Regions from separate parts of the Sphingobium xenophagum genome, predicted to be linked through region 1. Evidence: riboswitches for the same ligand, from Rfam matches in the RefSeq annotation. Region 1 holds a riboswitch; the other holds the start of a gene.
The links. Region 1 has a riboswitch for fluoride ahead of crcB (fluoride efflux transporter CrcB). Riboswitches for the same ligand answer to the same signal wherever they lie in the genome.
Positions count from the first base shown of each region.

Region 2: another riboswitch for fluoride. It lies ahead of crcB (fluoride efflux transporter CrcB); the one in region 1 lies ahead of crcB (fluoride efflux transporter CrcB).

Region 1 is NZ_CP022747.1:42,989-47,011, reverse strand. Features, by position in the region: gene CJD35_RS18290 (DnaJ C-terminal domain-containing protein) at 1-796, opposite strand, end outside; partial or broken gene crcB (fluoride efflux transporter CrcB) at 982-1,359, opposite strand; fluoride riboswitch at 1,380-1,455, opposite strand; gene CJD35_RS18280 (PaaI family thioesterase) at 1,575-2,093, opposite strand; gene CJD35_RS23170 (hypothetical protein) at 2,111-2,818, opposite strand; gene CJD35_RS23165 (winged helix-turn-helix domain-containing protein) at 2,863-3,258, opposite strand; gene CJD35_RS18270 (hypothetical protein) at 3,238-3,621, shown strand; gene CJD35_RS18265 (DUF937 domain-containing protein) at 3,794-4,023, shown strand, end outside.
Region 2 is NZ_CP022749.1:127,515-131,537, reverse strand. Features, by position in the region: gene CJD35_RS21425 (hypothetical protein) at 216-464, shown strand; partial or broken gene CJD35_RS21420 (acetyl-CoA C-acyltransferase) at 540-707, opposite strand; gene CJD35_RS21415 (chaperone modulator CbpM) at 915-1,253, opposite strand; gene CJD35_RS21410 (DnaJ C-terminal domain-containing protein) at 1,250-2,143, opposite strand; partial or broken gene crcB (fluoride efflux transporter CrcB) at 2,329-2,706, opposite strand; fluoride riboswitch at 2,727-2,802, opposite strand; gene CJD35_RS21400 (PaaI family thioesterase) at 2,922-3,440, opposite strand; gene CJD35_RS23280 (hypothetical protein) at 3,458-4,023, opposite strand, start outside.

The DNA of each region.
Region 1 (4,023 bases):
TCAGCCTGACCAGTTCGTCGCCGCGGCCGCCGCCTGCGCGCGGGGCCCCCTGCCCCTTCAGGCGCAATGTGCTGCCGCTGTTCGAACCGGCCGGCACTGTCATCGACACCTGACCCGTCGGTGTCGCGACCTGGATCTTGCCGCCAAGTACCGCTTCGCTCAGCGAGATCGGAACCTCGAGAACGAGATCATCGCCTTCTCGCGCAAATCGCGGATCGGGCAGAACCTCGAGCATGATATAGGCGTCACCGGGGCCGCCGCTGCCAAAGCCCATCCCGCCCTTGCCCTTGAGGCGCAATGTCTGGCCATCGACGATCCCGGCGGGAATCTTGACGTCGAGCGTACCACCGCCCGGCAGGGTCAGTCGCTGTTCGCCGCCCGTGATCGCCTGCGCCAAGGTCAGACCCAGGCGGAACTGGAGATCCTCGCCGCGCCGATTGGGCTGCGCTCTCCCACGTTGCCGGAACAAGTCGGCGAACAGGTCCTCGTCGAAATCCGCAAAGCCGCCGCTGTTGGCATATCGGCCGTAATCATTGCTGGCATAGTCCCGGTAATAGCCCTGCGGCGGTCGCTCGGCGCCGGTCTCGTCGATCTCGCCGGCGTCGAAGCGACGCCGCTTTTCGGGATCGCGAAGGAGATCATAGGCTCCCGCGACGGCTTTGAACTTGTCTTCAGCCGTCCGGTCGCCAGGATTGAGATCGGGATGGAGGGTCTTGGCGAGCTTTCGGTAGGCCTTCTGAATTTCATCCGCCGAGGCTGTCGGCGATACCCCCAAGACCTCATAAGGACTGCTCAACGTGGTGCCCTCGCTCCTGTATCATTGGCCCAGCGCGGCATAGCCGCGCTCATCCAATTTTGTTGCGGTCGGGACAAAAACAAGATTTCGGTCGGGGCTGGCTGCACGATTTTCTTCTGGCTCCGTCCCGCCGTCAGGGCCGCCGGCAAATGAGCGCTGACACTCAGTCTAACCTCTAATCTGCATCAACCGAAGCGGCGAGCCGCCACCAGGACAACGGCCAGAACCGCGAACGACAGGACGAGACTGCTAAGGACGTAGCCTATCGCTGCCGCCTGTTAGCCGCGTTCCCAGAGACTGTACGCGTCAAGGCTGAACGTCGACCAGGTGGTGAAGCCGCCGATGAGGCCGGTGGTCAGGAAGACCCGCAGCTCATGGTTGGTCCCCGAACGCATCGAAAGCACTACGATGACCAACCCCATCAGCGCTGAGCCGAAGACATTTATGGCCAGGGTTCCAGAGGGAAAGCTCGGTCCGAGCAGTCGAAGCGATACAAGACCTACGAGATGGCGTAGCGCGCCACCTATCCCTGAACCCACGAACACGATGAAGAACAAACGCATGATTCCTCCTTCGCCAGATGGTGCCGGTAGGAATCATCGTCCCTTGCGAGGGCGGTTCGGCGATGTGCCAGGCAGGAATCCATTGCCTTCCGCAACATTTAGCGGGCGATATATGTGATCAATAATTGCCGAAACGACGCGGCCGGCGGCGCCTGGCCGAGCCTCCGGTCGGCCCGGGGATAAGGAGCAGCCGCCAAGTGGCGGGGACACTGCGACTATGGCTGCGCGTATCCAACCGTTGCTTGCGCCACCAGGCGATCCTCGCGCCCCTGCCAGATCCGCACGTCGATCGTTGATAGCCTGCGCCCGAGTTTGAGCAGCCGGGCATCGGCATGGATCGCCTCGAACTGGCAGGCCCGCAAGAAAGAGATCGAAAGGTTATGTGTTACTGCCATAGGTTCAGGACCATAATGGGCGGCAATCGCAGCATACGCCGCAATGTCGGCCAGCGCCATCAACGAAGGGCCTGATACGATCCCTCCAGGCCGCGCCATCGCCGCAGTCGGCTCGAGCAGCATCCGGACACGCCCCGGAGCGATCTCCACGAGCGAACCTAAATTGGCGCGCGCTTCGAGCGGAAAGGCGGCGTCGAGAAACGCATTGAGGCCGTCAAAATCCAGGCGCGGTTCGGGAAGATCATTGTTCATGTCGACCGCTCTTATCGCAGGAAACCTGTTCTGATAACCGAAAGGAAAATCAAGCCGATCAGGCCTATCTACCTCTTCGCTGCCCATACCCGGGCTGGCGGGCCCTAACCCAACCGAGGCGCGCTGCCTCTGCCGCTCGTGACCAGGCCGGACGACGCCGCCGAGCGGCCTTCAGGCCTGTCCAAATCACGGCGCGCGAGCTTCATGGCAACGACCACGCCCGCCGCGAACAGCGCGCCCTCAACGAACGCAGAGGCCGCCTCGGCCACCGGACCAAGACCTTGCTCGCCGAACAGGCCGCCGATCTGCGCAAGGCCGATCCGCGATTGCGGGAATGTCTGGACGAGTTGCTCGAAACTCCCGGCCATGAGATGTCCGCCAAGAAGAACGACAACGCTGCCCGCCGCACCGCCGCAAAGCGCCGCGCGCGCTGCCACAGAGCGAAGGGAACGATCAGAGCGGCCCATGCCGGACAAAGTAGCACCAAGGCCTACCCCAGCCCCCAGGAAAAGCCCCTCGAGCCCGCCCGTAATCCCTGTCGGTGACTGGCCGAACAGGAGATTGAACGCGTCGATCCCAAGCAACTTCACGACGCCGCCGACGATCATTCCGCCGACTGCGCCGCCAAGAGTAAGCCATGGGCGTTTGCCTGCGGCCTCGGCTATGGCGATCCCCAGGCTGACGCTCGCGCCGCCCACGAAAGCCACCGCCAAGGTGAGCCAGAGCAACACGAAGACGGAGGACGCGGCGCCGCCTCCGCCTGGCAGTGGCGGCGTCGCGGCGACAAACCCATAGGCGAGCCCGCCGATCAATCCGGCGCCCCCAGCACCCAGCGTTCCGGCTCCCGCCATCATCGCTACGCGGCGGAGCGCCGAGGGCGCGGCCGACGGGTGAAGCGTGTGGGGGCCGAGTCTTCGGCCGGGGCAGAGCCTTCGCGCCAGTTGACCTCGGCAATGAAGCGGTAGCCATGCTTGGGTACCGTCTCGATGAAATGCGGACGGCTCGCATCGTCACCCAGACGCTGGCGAAGGAGCCGGATGCATTGGGTCAGCGCCTCGTCGGTGACAGGCACATCTTTCCAGACTTCCCCCAGAAAACGGTCCTTGCCGACGAGCGACCCGGCATTGCGCACGAGAAGCGCCAGTGCGTCGAGATAGCGAGCGTTGAGCTCGACCGGAACGCCGTCACGCAGCAAGGGCCGATCCTCGGGATCGAGGACGAACTGGCCGAAATGATATCCGCGCGGCGGCACTTTTCAGCAAAACCTCATATGCTTCTCATGACGCTCATCGGTCTTTCCGGGACCCTGATGATCTGGGCAAATCTCGCGGTCGGCATGATCGGCTCGGAAGACAGTCCCTTCAACCTCCTCTTCGCGGGCGTGCCCATCATCGCCTTCATCGGCTCGGCGATGGCGCGCTTCAGACCGCTGGGCATGGCGATCTCCCATAGCGCGGCTGCCGCTGCCCAGGCAGGCATCGCGGCGATGGGCGCACAGATTGATGCGCGCGGCGGAACATTCAGCGCCCTGTTCGCCGGCCTCTGGCTTATCGCCGCGGTCCTCTATTGGCTGGCAGCCTCGAGGGCCGAGGGCGCGTCGAAATCGTCACGGTAGCCCTTGATCCCAAGGGCCGGCGCTTGCTCTTGGCGCCGCGGGCCGCGCCGAACTGTCCGCCTCATCGCTGCGCAAGTATCGGCGCGGCTGAAAGCCTGTTGACGCCCTGACCGATGATGCCCACCCCTTGGTGCAACGCTGCCCCGCCCCGCATGCGAAATGGAGACGTGACATGAACCTTGCCGATCTGCTTCCCGAAGGAAGCCTCGACGCCTTGACCCAGCAACTTGGCATTTCACGCGAAGATGCCGAGCGCGGGGCGCAGGCTCTTGTTCCCTCGCTCATCGGCAGTATCGACGGCAAGACGGCGGCCCCGGTTGAGCCGGCGGGTCTAGCGGCGCAGGTCCAGGCGTTGGGCGGCTCGGGGCTCATCGATAATGTCGTCGGCTCCAGCCCCACTGA
Region 2 (4,023 bases), on a different replicon from region 1:
CGAAAATCCTCCGGATGACGCGCGTCTCGACCAATCCTTGCTCGCCGGCAAGTAGCGTCGGCAACCGGCGCGACATTCCAAGCACCCGGGCCCCTCCTGCTGACGAGGGCTACTGGCGTCTCCTCGACGTCATTTTATTGCGCATGATCCATAGGCGCCGGGAGCGCAGCCGGGCCTAGCGCGTTCCACGACCGAAGGATCACGCGAGGCAGGACATGAAAGCAGCTGACAGTATCATCGAACGCGCCACGGCCCCGAGCCGGCGTCGGAAATTCATCCGGTCGCTCGAGGAAACCGCGGCACGGGCAGTGGTCACCGCAACCGTCACTTTCGCGGTGGGCTGGGTGCTCAAGAAGATGTTCGAAAAGTCGGTGGCCGAAGCCGCCGAAGAAGGTGCAAAGGCCGGCGCCGCGGAGGCTGACGCCAGCGCGCAAGACGCCATCCCTCCGGGCGGTTCCGCCTAGGAGGGGAAGCGCGCCGGCCTTTGCATCAAAGCCTAACCTGCCGCTGCCAAATAGAATGGCCACCGAGCGGGCGGATCACGAAAGCCTTGGGCCAAGCCGCTCGATGATCATCGCGATCCCTTGCCCGCCGCCGATGCACATGGTCACGAGGGCGTAGCGGCCGCCGGTGCGGCTCAACTCGTAGAGCGCCTTCACTGTCAACATGGCTCCGGTTGCGCCCACCGGATGGCCAAGACCGATCCCTTTTGTGACCACGCGATTTGTCGCTGATGCTCCACGACACGCCGAATTGTATCGCGGTGCGGTCCTGTCCTTTTAACAGGCGTTCCACAGTCTTCCCCGCTCTTTCCGCCGACTTTCCCACTGCGCGCGAGCCAGGCGCGTCACCGGCGTGCCTTTGGCGATAATCCCCATCTTGGTCGCGCCTATTGGCGGGCGGCGACTGGCCAACTAAAGCCGGCGCTTGCCCAAACGATAGTAGCGCTGGCGGAGGCGGCTCCCACGCCGGGTCACCCTGCCCCGCCCGGCAGGTTCTGCTCGCTGCATGGTCTCGAGCGCGCGGCGCAGGCCATGGACCTGGTCGAGCAGGTGGAGAACGATCTCGATACCCTCGTCGTTGATCCCGAAATCGCCTTCCAACTGATGAATGAGCCGTGCTCTGGCGGCATCCATCTCCGAGAGCTGCAACGTGCCGGGGTGCTCGGCGACCAGCCATTCGCGCTCGATCCAGGTCGTCAGAACCTGCCGTGCGATACCCGTGCGCTGCACGAAGTCGTCCAGGTCGATCATCGGCTTGCCTCCCGCGGATTATGTGCCCTGCCCGCCTCCCAGTTTTTCACAAAGGCTTCGAGCTCCGGATCGGTCGGCTTGGGCAGTACGATCTTCAGCCTGACCAGTTCGTCGCCGCGGCCGCCGCCTGCGCGCGGGGCCCCCTGCCCCTTCAGGCGCAATGTGCTGCCGCTGTTCGAACCGGCCGGCACTGTCATCGACACCTGACCCGTCGGTGTCGCGACCTGGATCTTGCCGCCAAGTACCGCTTCGCTCAGCGAGATCGGAACCTCGAGAACGAGATCATCGCCTTCTCGCGCAAATCGCGGATCGGGCAGAACCTCGAGCATGATATAGGCGTCACCGGGGCCGCCGCTGCCAAAGCCCATCCCGCCCTTGCCCTTGAGGCGCAATGTCTGGCCATCGACGATCCCGGCGGGAATCTTGACGTCGAGCGTACCACCGCCCGGCAGGGTCAGTCGCTGTTCGCCGCCCGTGATCGCCTGCGCCAAGGTCAGACCCAGGCGGAACTGGAGATCCTCGCCGCGCCGATTGGGCTGCGCTCTCCCACGTTGCCGGAACAAGTCGGCGAACAGGTCCTCGTCGAAATCCGCAAAGCCGCCGCTGTTGGCATATCGGCCGTAATCATTGCTGGCATAGTCCCGGTAATAGCCCTGCGGCGGTCGCTCGGCGCCGGTCTCGTCGATCTCGCCGGCGTCGAAGCGACGCCGCTTTTCGGGATCGCGAAGGAGATCATAGGCTCCCGCGACGGCTTTGAACTTGTCTTCAGCCGTCCGGTCGCCAGGATTGAGATCGGGATGGAGGGTCTTGGCGAGCTTTCGGTAGGCCTTCTGAATTTCATCCGCCGAGGCTGTCGGCGATACCCCCAAGACCTCATAAGGACTGCTCAACGTGGTGCCCTCGCTCCTGTATCATTGGCCCAGCGCGGCATAGCCGCGCTCATCCAATTTTGTTGCGGTCGGGACAAAAACAAGATTTCGGTCGGGGCTGGCTGCACGATTTTCTTCTGGCTCCGTCCCGCCGTCAGGGCCGCCGGCAAATGAGCGCTGACACTCAGTCTAACCTCTAATCTGCATCAACCGAAGCGGCGAGCCGCCACCAGGACAACGGCCAGAACCGCGAACGACAGGACGAGACTGCTAAGGACGTAGCCTATCGCTGCCGCCTGTTAGCCGCGTTCCCAGAGACTGTACGCGTCAAGGCTGAACGTCGACCAGGTGGTGAAGCCGCCGATGAGGCCGGTGGTCAGGAAGACCCGCAGCTCATGGTTGGTCCCCGAACGCATCGAAAGCACTACGATGACCAACCCCATCAGCGCTGAGCCGAAGACATTTATGGCCAGGGTTCCAGAGGGAAAGCTCGGTCCGAGCAGTCGAAGCGATACAAGACCTACGAGATGGCGTAGCGCGCCACCTATCCCTGAACCCACGAACACGATGAAGAACAAACGCATGATTCCTCCTTCGCCAGATGGTGCCGGTAGGAATCATCGTCCCTTGCGAGGGCGGTTCGGCGATGTGCCAGGCAGGAATCCATTGCCTTCCGCAACATTTAGCGGGCGATATATGTGATCAATAATTGCCGAAACGACGCGGCCGGCGGCGCCTGGCCGAGCCTCCGGTCGGCCCGGGGATAAGGAGCAGCCGCCAAGTGGCGGGGACACTGCGACTATGGCTGCGCGTATCCAACCGTTGCTTGCGCCACCAGGCGATCCTCGCGCCCCTGCCAGATCCGCACGTCGATCGTTGATAGCCTGCGCCCGAGTTTGAGCAGCCGGGCATCGGCATGGATCGCCTCGAACTGGCAGGCCCGCAAGAAAGAGATCGAAAGGTTATGTGTTACTGCCATAGGTTCAGGACCATAATGGGCGGCAATCGCAGCATACGCCGCAATGTCGGCCAGCGCCATCAACGAAGGGCCTGATACGATCCCTCCAGGCCGCGCCATCGCCGCAGTCGGCTCGAGCAGCATCCGGACACGCCCCGGAGCGATCTCCACGAGCGAACCTAAATTGGCGCGCGCTTCGAGCGGAAAGGCGGCGTCGAGAAACGCATTGAGGCCGTCAAAATCCAGGCGCGGTTCGGGAAGATCATTGTTCATGTCGACCGCTCTTATCGCAGGAAACCTGTTCTGATAACCGAAAGGAAAATCAAGCCGATCAGGCCTATCTACCTCTTCGCTGCCCATACCCGGGCTGGCGGGCCCTAACCCAACCGAGGCGCGCTGCCTCTGCCGCTCGTGACCAGGCCGGACGACGCCGCCGAGCGGCCTTCAGGCCTGTCCAAATCACGGCGCGCGAGCTTCATGGCAACGACCACGCCCGCCGCGAACAGCGCGCCCTCAACGAACGCAGAGGCCGCCTCGGCCACCGGACCAAGACCTTGCTCGCCGAACAGGCCGCCGATCTGCGCAAGGCCGATCCGCGATTGCGGGAATGTCTGGACGAGTTGCTCGAAACTCCCGGCCATGAGATGTCCGCCAAGAAGAACGACAACGCTGCCCGCCGCACCGCCGCAAAGCGCCGCGCGCGCTGCCACAGAGCGAAGGGAACGATCAGAGCGGCCCATGCCGGACAAAGTAGCACCAAGGCCTACCCCAGCCCCCAGGAAAAGCCCCTCGAGCCCGCCCGTAATCCCTGTCGGTGACTGGCCGAACAGGAGATTGAACGCGTCGATCCCAAGCAACTTCACGACGCCGCCGACGATCATTCCGCCGACTGCGCCGCCAAGAGTAAGCCATGGGCGTTTGCCTGCGGCCTCGGCTATGGCGA